Regions from separate parts of the Lysinibacillus sp. NPDC094403 genome, predicted to be linked through region 2. Evidence: riboswitches for the same ligand, from Rfam matches in the RefSeq annotation. Region 2 holds a riboswitch; the other holds the start of a gene.
The links. Region 2 has a riboswitch for cobalamin ahead of cobT (nicotinate-nucleotide--dimethylbenzimidazole phosphoribosyltransferase). Riboswitches for the same ligand answer to the same signal wherever they lie in the genome.
Positions count from the first base shown of each region.

Region 1: it holds a riboswitch for cobalamin, as region 2 does, so the genes downstream of both, ACQKMV_RS12490 (hypothetical protein) here and cobT (nicotinate-nucleotide--dimethylbenzimidazole phosphoribosyltransferase) in region 2, are expected to answer to the same signal.

Region 1 covers NZ_JBNNTL010000007.1:6,984-12,766, reverse strand. Annotated here, with positions in the region: gene ACQKMV_RS12505 (DUF4181 domain-containing protein) at 22-453, opposite strand; gene ACQKMV_RS12500 (amidase family protein) at 1,001-2,467, shown strand; gene ACQKMV_RS12495 (DUF2268 domain-containing putative Zn-dependent protease) at 2,443-2,685, shown strand; cobalamin riboswitch at 2,846-3,029, shown strand; gene ACQKMV_RS12490 (hypothetical protein) at 3,275-4,039, shown strand; gene ACQKMV_RS12485 (GTP-binding protein) at 4,540-5,783, opposite strand, start outside.
Region 2 covers NZ_JBNNTL010000001.1:801,682-807,464, forward strand. Annotated here, with positions in the region: gene add (adenosine deaminase) at 1-158, opposite strand, end outside; purine riboswitch at 225-323, opposite strand; cobalamin riboswitch at 1,243-1,419, shown strand; gene cobT (nicotinate-nucleotide--dimethylbenzimidazole phosphoribosyltransferase) at 1,535-2,590, shown strand; gene ACQKMV_RS03610 (trimeric intracellular cation channel family protein) at 2,739-3,344, opposite strand; gene ACQKMV_RS03615 (aminotransferase class I/II-fold pyridoxal phosphate-dependent enzyme) at 3,619-4,869, shown strand; gene ACQKMV_RS03620 (MerR family transcriptional regulator) at 5,266-5,640, shown strand; gene glnA (type I glutamate--ammonia ligase) at 5,723-5,783, shown strand, end outside.

The sequences.
Region 1 (5,783 bases), on a different contig from region 2:
AACTGCTTAATAGATTCGGTATTAAACATTAAATAAGCCGAAAAAACCAGTTGTTATCACCAAAAATACTATGCTGATCATAAACATCAGTTCTGCGATAGTAGCAAGAAAATCTCTTTTATTATCCGCGTATTTCCATTCCATAAATGCTCGTAACATTTCAGATGTTACTAAAAAGACAATTAATATAAACCATGTTTTGAAAAACCAAGGAATTCCAATTGTGTCATTGTATATCGTGTAATAAGAACTTATTAATAATAGACTTGTAAAAATTATTCGTACAGACCAATCTAGTTTTTTATGTCTTTCGTTAATGTGATTATAAGAAAACCATTTCTTTCTTTCGACACCTAACAGCTTTCTAATGATAAATCCAAAAATACTAATTACTAAAACAAGCACAATTAGAAAAAGCATTAGTGTTCCAAATTGGATATTAATATTATTCAATTTCATTCACCTCTCAACCTGATCTTTTCTTGAGATAGTAGCGCCAGATTATTTATGTACTCTTATTGCTTGAACAATTAATGAAAATCCTATAATACATAAACTCCCTGATAAAACATGAAGGGTAATATTCCATCCTTCACTGACTTTTTGAAAATATTTGATATATAAAGACACGCCATATATGCACATTGTGACACCCCAAATACCTCTAAGCTTCTTCATATGATCCCGTTCCCACCCATTTCTAAACTAACTGAAAATTTTATCTGTATAGAAAGTGTAGCACATCAGATCATTATTTGGTAATTAATTGGAGAGTGTGAGACAAACAGAAGCACAGGTTATATACATAAACTTAAGCCATTAGATTAATATGTGTGGGGCAGTTTAACATTTATGTTTACACGTTAACTACTTGTCGAGCTTTGAGTTAGCATGCATACTTATCCGACTGCGGGTGGCTGAGGAGGCTTTGAAATTTAATTATGTTTTAGGTATAAATTGATTTTTTGGTATAATCTTGAAAGAAGGGTGGGGAACATGAATGGAGAAATATTTTAATAGTTTTCTTAAAGAAGAATTGTCAGTAATCGATATTCAGAAAGCTATGGTACAAGGTGATATAACATCAAAAGAATTAACTATGTATTATTTACACAGAATTGCTAACTATGATCAAGGTGGACGAAAAATTAATTCTATGCTTGAAATTAATCCTGAAGCGATATTTATTGCTGAAGCTTTAGATGAGGAAAGAATGACGAAAGGGACTAGAGGGCCTCTACACGGAATTCCGGTTGTTTTAAAAGACAATATCGAAACGAAAGATTTTATGCATACTAGTGCAGGCGCAATAGCATTAGAAAACTATTTAGCTAAGCAAGATGCATTTCTAGTAAAAAAGCTTCGTGAAGCGGGGGCTGTAATTTTAGGGAAAGCAAATATGACTGAATTAGCGAACGGTATGTCGAGTACGATGTGGGCAGGCTATAGTTCTCGAGGTGGACAAACACTTAATCCTTATGGTGATCCAGAACTTTTTGTAGGAGGATCTAGCACGGGCTCGGCAGTAGCAGTAGCATCGAATTTTTCTGTTTTATCAATTGGAACTGAGACAGACGCCTCGATATTAAATCCTGCTATTCAAAATTCAGTTGTCGGCATAAAACCGACTGTTGGGCTAATTAGCCGACGAGGCATTATACCGTTTACTTACTCTCAAGACACAGCAGGGCCAATGGCTAGAACAGTAACAGATGCAGCTATTTTATTGGGAGTATTAACAGGAGTAGATCAAGACGACGTCGCTACATATAAAAGTGAAAGAAGGTTATTTAAGGATTACACCAGTTTTTTAGATGCTACAGGATTAAAGGGCGCTAGAATTGGAGTGTATAATAATGCCCCGAAAGCTTATTATGACTCAGGAGAATATGATGAAACACTTTTTAATAATGCAATTCAGGTTATAAGAGAGCAAGGAGCCGTTATTATTGAAGACATCGAGATTCCTTCTTTCCATAGAGACTGGAAATGGGGAGTACCGCAATATGAATTAAAGCATAGTTTAAATAATTTCCTTGTCAATCTACCTTCACACATGCCTGTACATTCTATCTCTGAGTTAATTCAATTTAATAAACTATCGAAAGAAAACTCGTTGAAATATGGGCAGGATAAATTGGAATCGAGAGAGTATTTACCGAACACGTTAAGAGATCCTGAATATTTAAATGCAAAATTAGAGGATTTGTATTTTTCTCAAGAGCAAGGAATCGACTATACATTAAAAAAATATGAATTAGATGCGATTATCTTTCCATCATATATAGGTTCGACAATTAGTGCAAAAGCTGGTTATCCGTCTATTGCCGTCCCAGCAGGGTATATGGAAAATGGGAGACCATTTGGCATAACTTTCGCAGGAACTGCATTTAGTGAAGATGTTCTAATAAAACTCGCATTTTCATTTGAGCAAGCAACTAAATTACGAAAAGCTCCGAAGATGTAATAAGAACCTCTGGTAGACAAAGTAAACACCGTAATTCTCGGACTTACGAAATTATTATGGGAGGTAACGGCCTTCCAAGTTTATATGGTTACGGTGTAGGCTATAAATTGGTTAAATCCTATCTTGATTTGAACCCAACTTTAACACCAGAGGAATGGACTGCCCTAAGTTCAAAAGAATTTTTTGAAAAAGGAAATTACCTCGAAAACTATAATTAACAATTTTTTATGTAACACATTTTGGGAAAGAAAATAGCTAGAAGATAAAGAACAAGAAACTGGAATATATTGTGTCATTTGACTTAGAAAATACACTCCTTTACAATTGAATTTAATAATCTAATAGGAATGTGTAGTCACTAGGATTCCTATGACAACTGAATAGCGTGAAATAATAGGTGTAAATTGCGTGCAATTTACTTAAAAGGGAAATCGGTGCAAATCCGACACTGTCCCGCAACTGTAAATGTGAGCGACTTTTCAAATACCACTGTTTAACGACGGGAAGGGGAAAAGTAGCGATGATCATAAGTCAGGAGACCTGCCTATTATGAGTACACACCATAACCCTACGAGGAATAGGAGGTGGCATGTTGACAAAACAGAATGCTCTGTTCGTCACTGTACGTCAAACGCCCAAGATAAAAGAAGGTATTTGCTATCAAGCTAATTCTTTCATATTTGGGCATTGTTTGACTTTATGTGATGAACGAAAGAGATAGAATGAAGGATTTCCTCGGTTAATAGGAAATCCTTTTTTTACTGATGACTTCCGTTTTGAAAATATGTACGAAAAGAGGATGCACGTATGAAGAATATTCATGTATGTACAGCACAGCAATCGCAATATTTAGATATGAAAATTTGTAAACAGCCACGCACTGAAGTTTCAAAGAAAGCTACAACAAGAATGGTTGTAGAATCACTTGTTGATCAATTAATAGCTAGCAATCTTATTAGTAATGAACGATTATTTGAGCAAATTCTATATAACAAAGACATTATTTGGATTCAAAATGAAAGTATTAATGGGCACCTTTTTGCAAAGGCAAATATTACAGATCAGCTTAAAACAAAAACAAATAGTTTTATGATGTATATGCCGACAAATCCAATTGTGTATGAGGTAAATGGTGAGCATTACCATTTAATTACACGCATTGATTCGACTCGTGCAAAACCAAATTTAGAGCGACTTTCCCAAGCTCCAAAGCCAATACTAAGTGCTGCCCGTGCTAATGATTTATTGTGTTCGATAGTAATGCGCTTTTATGAAACATATTTAGAGGATTTATCTCAAGTAGCTCATAAAGACAAAAAACTGATGAATTTTGTAGAGCGAGAGTATTATCAATTTTTAGAAGCAGTGCAGGAACTAAATGATTATCATTTAAACTGGCACCCACGTGGTAACGGTCATGAGCTATTGTTAGCATTGATTGATAAATTGCAACTATTGAAAAGTCGACCTGGCAAGGTTTTAATTGATTTTTCTAATTCCCATAGCTACGTTCTAGTGGAACCTTCATATCGCATGTTCAAACAGGCACAGAAAAAAGTACAAGCTTTATAAATTGAATTAGCACGAGATGAAGAAGAATACCCGCGAAAGCAGAGCAAATACCCGCGATAGGGAGTAGAATACCCGCGCGAAGCAAGAGAATACCCGCGGAAGCAGAGTAAATACCCGCGCGAGGGCAGAATATCCGCGGAAACAGAGCAAATACCCGCGAAAGGAAGTAGAATACCCGCGCGAAGCAAGAGAATACCCGCGGAAGCAGAGCAAATACCCGCGAAAGGAAGTAGAATACCCGCGCGAAGCAAGAGAATACCCGCGGAAGCAGAGTAAATACCCGCGCGAGGGCAGAATATCCGCGGAGGCAGAGCAAATACCCGCGAAAGGAAGTAGAATACCCGCGGAAGCAGAGCAAATACCCGCGAAAGGGAAGAGAATACCCGCGCGAGCGCAGAATACCCACGCGAAGCAAGAATCCCCACGATAGCACAGTAAATCCCCACGAAACATAAAAAACAGGACAATGATATATAACAAATCATGTCCTGTTTTTAAATTTACTTAATACAATGCATAGCTTCCTCTGCTTCATGCCATGGAACGGAGTAGCCCTTGCCTTTTGCACAAAAAATGCTAGAAGATGTATATTCAGGGTCGGCGTTCTTATCGTAGCCAATTTGCGCAATAATGTCTTCTGTATTGTGACACATATCATAACCATCAAATTGTAGAGAAAGTACGCCCTTACCATTGGTGTAGGCGGCAAAGGTTGTACTGTAGCTCATAAATGTTGCGACAGGGGCTCGGCCAGTTAAAATCGCATCATTTTCAGTTAAGATTGGCGCGTCAAATGTACCAGCAGCTTGCTGAATGTCGGTCATCATGCGACCAATAAAATCACTAGGCGCTTTGAGCTTAAAGCGGTAATAGGGCTCTAGTAATACATTTTCTGCTTGCTCCAGCCCTTGTCGTAATGCACGGAATGTTGCCTCGCGGAAATCGCCACCGTCAGTATGTTTAATGTGTGCGCGTCCCGTTAAGAGAGTGAAGCGAATATCTGTCACAGGAAAACCGGTTAACAGCCCATGATGATCGCGCTCAAATAGATGTTTTTCAATGAGTCGTTGATGCCCAACAGATAAATCATCCGCGTGACATGCATTGACAAATGTATTACCAGTACCGCGAGTATTTGGCTCCATTAATAAATGTACTTCTGCATAATGCTTTAATGGCTCAAAATGACCATAGCCTGTCACGGTTGTTGTGATCGTTTCCATATATAAAATCTGTGGTTCGCTAAATGAGATATCTAGCGAGAAGCGTTTGTTAAGCACGTCAATAAGAACCTCGAGTTGGATGACACCCATAATATGAACATGAATTTCTTGGAATTTTTCTTGCCATAGTACACGTAATGATGGTTCTTCTGCTTCGAGTGTGCGGAAAATCTTTAAAACTTCTTTTATATGCTGATCGCCCTCATATTGTACTTTCGCTTGTAATGTAGGTACTAATTCATAGGGCTGCGGGTTACCGGAATTGCCAATGATATTTCCAATGTTGGCTTCACTAAGCCCTTTAACTGTGAAAATTTCCCCAGCTTCGACCTCTTGAGCTGTTTCATAACGACTGCCATTGTATTGCCGAATTTCAGTCACTTTTTCTGTTACATTTCCAAATGAAAATTCATCACGCACATGCAACGTTCCCTGCAATGCCTTTAAAAAAGTTAAACGTTGATGTCCATCATGACGAATTTTAAACACCTCACCTTGGAACGGGGCATCGTTATGAAAAT
Region 2 (5,783 bases):
CATTCTAACGGAGCAATCAGCTCCTTTTGTAGTTCATCCTTATCAAAAGTGGGTAACTGAATGCCTTCCTTCTGTGCAATATCGATAATAGTTTCAGCCCTAAGGCTTCCGTCCAAATGACAGTGTAGTTCAATTTTTGGCAATGCTAAAAAGTTCATTTTTGACCTCCTGAAATAAATTATTAGATTTAAAATACAAAAAAATTCCTGACCACAAAGAAAATACAAGTATTGTACTTTCTTCGTAATCAGGAATTTCGGTTCCTGGTAGAGACCCCCAAACCATATTATTGGGGTTATACGAAATATTATTGAATTCATTAACGATTTTTAATATGATAATAAAAAAATTTCGGATTGTCAACATGGTCCCTAACACCTATAAATCATTGTGTTTATTCTAAAAGAATATTCTACCGAAAAATTCCATTCACCTTTTTCAACAAATCTGCTTCGGTAGCACAAAAAGCGATTGCTCTAATTGGACAATCGCCCTCATTAGTTTAAGTGAACTCATTCACAATATTATAAACCACATCTTCCTTTCTTGTTGACCTAGTTGTGGCAAGAATTGTAGCAGCAACTTGCATCGGAGCTTGTGAGTGGAACTGGAATAGTACCACTTTGTGCAGCTTGTATCGGTGGAGTTATTGCTTGTTTTAAAAAATAACCATTATATTCTTTAATTGAGTAAATTGAATCATGTATTTTTGCTTACTGACATACTATAAAAAACAATTAAAGAGAAAAGGAACCAATAAAACTAAAATAGAACCTATACCAAAAACAGAAATCACTTTTATCTTGTCTTTTTTTATGTCTTTCTTCAACATAACACCACCTAACGCACAATTGTAGTTAACTTAAAAAGTACATTATATGATATGTTTTACAAATTAATACTAACATTTTTTTCTGAATGTTCATACTATAGTTTGCTTATCTAGCCGCTGTTGCTTGTTGAGTTATTTGGATAAATTTGCATTTAAATTGTATGTGTAATTTTTCTAATGCTTTCAAGAATGTGTGGAGTGCACGAAATAGTACTTAAAAAAATTTAAGATATAGGAATGATTGAAGTGATTGATATCCAAAATTCTCTTTGTCAGAAGATCTTTAAAATTAATGGTGATTATCAATGTACGTAAGTTCAGAATCTATATGTAACTCAGAAACGTTGAAAAGAAATATACAATTTCACTAATATATTGACACAAAAACCACTTTGTCGTAGATTTAAAGTAATTGCATAAAAGCATTAGGTGCCCATTGCGGGAGAATAGGGAATAAAGTGAAAAGCTTTAGCGGTCCCACCACTGTAAAAGGGAGTTTCATAGAGAATGCCACTAGCATCGTTCTGGGAAGGTTCTATGAAATGTTGAAATTGAGCCAGGAGACCTGCCTATCTGCTTCGATTATATAGACGATGGAAAAGTCTGTAGTTTATTTGTTATGGAATAAACTACAGGCTTTTTATTTTTTTCTCTAAATCATTCTTCAAGTAACAAGGGGCAAAAAAGAAAGGGGAAATTTTCATGCAATTATTACAACAGACGATTCAAAACATTCAAAGTGCTGACAACAAAATGATGGAGAAGGCAAGAGAACGTATAGATGGACTTTGCAAGCCTCCTAGCAGCTTGGGGAAACTGGAGGCCTTTGCTGTGCAACTATCCGGAATTACAGGAGACCTATTTCCTGCGATTGATAATAAGGCGGTAATTGTCTGTGCAGCAGATCATGGTGTTTGTGATGAAGGGGTGACATCTAATCCACAAAATGTGACGGTCTTTCAAACATTAAATTTTCCTAGAGGAGGAACTGGTGTCTGTGCTATCGCAAAAATCACAGATGCAAAAATTGTCACAGTAGACGTTGGTGTAAAAGAGGATATTCCACATGATGCCGGTGTTATCATAAAAAAAATTAAATATGGCACGGACAATATGGCAAAAGGTCCTGCTATGTCAAGGGAAGAAGCCGTTCAATCTATTGAAGTAGGAATTGAAGTAGCTACGGAAGAAATTAAAAATGGGATAAATGTACTCGGGACAGGTGAAATGGGTATCGGTAATACAACACCGAGTGCTGCCATATTATCGGTTCTACGTGAGTGTCATCCGAATGAAGTGACGGGCTTCGGCGCAGGAGTTGGACCAGGAGGGATAGAACATAAAGTCGATGTCATTCACAATGCCATTACATTAAACAAACCAAATCGTCATGATGCTATTGATATTCTTGCGAAAGTTGGTGGGTTAGAAATAGGTGCTATGGCTGGAGTGATACTTGCTGCTGCCGCACATCGCAAACCTGTTGTTATTGATGGCTTTATTTCTACCATCGCTGCCCTTATTGCATATGAACTCGAACCAAAAGTAAAAGACTATATCATTCCTTCTCATGTCTCTGAAGAACCAGGTGCAAAAATTGCAGCCGAAATGCTTGGGGTAGAACCAATGCTGCATATGAATATGCGATTGGGAGAGGGCTCTGGTGCCGCTTTAGCATTTCCTATTTTGGACGCAGCATGCTCCATGATGAAAAATATGGCTACATTAGAAGAATCTATGTTGCTGTTAGAAAAGTAATTTTATTAACCTTCACATATTCTTAGGTGCTTATGGTTGCACGCTGTTGTGATGAATAAGGAATTAAATATAAATAATCAAAACAACAAAACAAGCCCAAATAATTGATATTTGGGCTTGTTATTATGCAGCGATGTAAGGAAACAAGCTATGCTCGATGTAACTTCCGCAACGGTAATCGCCATCTCTTCGTATATGAAAGTATTCTTAGTACTGTGATCACGCCAAATAATACATATAAAAAGATATCCCCGGAAAATAGTTGAAGTCCAACGATTAGCCCGGCTAATGCTGCCCAAACACCATAGACTTCATCACGGAGGACTAATGGTTGTCGTCTAGCTAATAAATCACGAACAATTCCACCACCTGATCCTGTTAAGACAGCAGCAACAATAACCGCACTAATAGGCATATCGAGCTTCACAGCATATAGGGCACCCTGAATCGCGAATGCTGATAATCCAATAGCATCAGTGAAATTGCCCCAGCGATGCCAATGCTGAATGAGTCGATGTGGAAAAATGAAAAAAATTGTAATTGCTGCAATAGCAATTTGGAACATCATATCTTGCCCCCACAGTGTTGTTACAGGTAAACCTATAAGTAAGTTTCGTATAGCTCCACCACCGAAAGCAGTTACGATACCGAGTATATATACACCGAATAAATCGTATTCTTCCTCCATTGCAATTATTGCCCCGGAAATAGCGAAGGCAATTGTTCCGATGATACTAAAAACCTCCCAAGCCAACCCTTTCACCCCTTATGTGAATAAATCATTTCATGTTGTAGTAGATTACATACTAGAAAACTTTAAAGTTACCTTTTTGTATCTAAAAGTTTTGCAAAGAAAAGCATCGAACGAATTATCAGATACTAAGTATTCTATTATAGTAGGACATACTAGATTTAGTCCGAAATTTAGCTTAGCGCATAATGTAATTAGAAACAATAGCAAGTTTTGCAGGTAAGCTCACAAATTGTTAAGATAAGATTTGAACAAATGTGAAATGGAGAAGAATATAATGACTTTTACAACCAATTTAACTGAAGAAACAATAGCATTAGCTGCTAAAATAGAAGAGAAGGTACGCCTTTTTCATGCGAAGGTAGAAGACATGGCGTTCTTCAATCAACAAAAAGTGCTTGCTGCGTTTCGAAAGCACCAAGTAAGTGATTATCATCTGCACCCGTCTAATGGTTATGGCTATGATGATGAGGGGCGTGACAATCTAGAACGCGTTTATGCAGAGGTCTTTGGAGCGGAGGCTGCCATTGTACGTCCACAAATTATTTCTGGTACACATGCAATCACACTTAGCTTATTCGGAGTACTACGTCCTGGTGATGAATTACTTTATATTTCGGGTCAGCCGTATGATACATTGCAATCAATAGTCGATGGTGGCGATAAGGATACTGGCTCATTAAAAGATTATAAAATCGGTTATAGCCATGTGGATTTAATCAATAATCAAGAAATCGATTGGGAAGGTGTGGCAGCTGCAATTACACCAAACACTAAAATGATTGCTATACAACGTTCGAAGGGCTATGCAACACGCCCGTCCTTTACCCTTTCACAAATTGCAGAAATGTGTGCAAAAATCCGTGAATTAGCACCAGATGCAGTTATTTTTGTTGATAATTGCTACGGTGAATTTGTTGAGGCACAGGAACCGATCGAGGTTGGGGCTGATTTAATGGCAGGTTCGCTCATTAAAAATCCTGGTGGAGGCTTAGCGAAAATTGGTGGTTATATTGCGGGTCGTGCAGATTTAGTTGAGAAATGTGCTTATCGTATGACATCACCAGGTATTGGTGCTGAAGCAGGAGCAACATTAAACACGCTTGGTGATTTCTATCAAGGATTTTTCCTTGCACCACATGTTGTATCTCAAGCATTAAAAGGTGCCATTTTCACAGCTGCTATGCTAGGAGAGATTGGTATGAATACATCACCAAGGTATGATGCTAATCGTACGGATTTAATTCAATCGGTTTCTTTCCAAACCGCGGAACAAATGATTGCTTTTTGTCGTGAAATTCAAGCAAACTCACCAATTAATGCGCATTACGCACCGGAGCCAGCGTACATGCCTGGCTATGAGGATGATGTCATCATGGCAGCTGGAACTTTTATTCAAGGTTCAAGTATTGAGCTTACAGCAGACGGTCCTATTCGTCCGCCATTTACAGCATTTATTCAAGGTGGATTAACATATGAGCACGTAAAATTTGCTATTTGTAGTGCTGTTCAAAAAATCCAAAAATAGGTAACGAAAAACTATTCAAAACTTCCATTTTGAATAGTTTTTTATTTATGGACGAAAAGATGAAGATGACATTTGTTAAAGCGTATGCCATGTATCTTCATTCAATAGAAGACTCCTACCTCTGAAGGTGGTGAAATGAATGCTGATGTGGTTCCCTTTCAGTGGGGCTAACACCTACTGAATGAAGAAGCACAGAAAACATTTGTTGCCCCGACGCCCCTAGGAAAACGCAAAGTCGGAACAGAAATCAACCACATGTTAGGATATTAAGTTTAGTTTTTTACAATTTTTCATCATTTCAAAAAAATATTTTATTCCGTGTCAGGAAACCTCACATGAGTGGTTGACAGTGTGAATTTTTCGTTATATTATTAGCAGGTATTGGAGGGGAATTAAATGAGTCGTGAAATTAGACGAACTATGCCGTTATTATCTATGAATATTGTAATGCAATTGACCGAGCTTTCGGCACGTCAGATTCGTTATTATGAAGAACACCATTTAATTGAGCCGCACCGAACAGAAGGCAATCGTCGAATGTTTTCATTAAATGACGTCGATACATTGTTGGAAATTAAAGATTACTTGGAACAGGGCATGAACATGGCAAAAATTAAAAAGCTGTTCGCTAAAAAGAATGAACCTGTTTCAACAGATGAACCAGATTTAAGTGACAAAGAATTACGTCGCGTTATGCGAGAGGAAATGCGTCAAGCGCAGCGCATGCAAAAATCATCCATCCGTCGTGGGGATTTATCTCGATTCTATTAATAAAAGGTAACATCGTTAATTGCTTTATTAATAGGGTAGGGTAATGATATAAGCTAGACAATTAATAGGAGTGTGGAAAACTGTGGGTAAATACACAAAAGAGGACATTAAACGTCTAATCGAAGAAAAAAACGTAAGCTTTA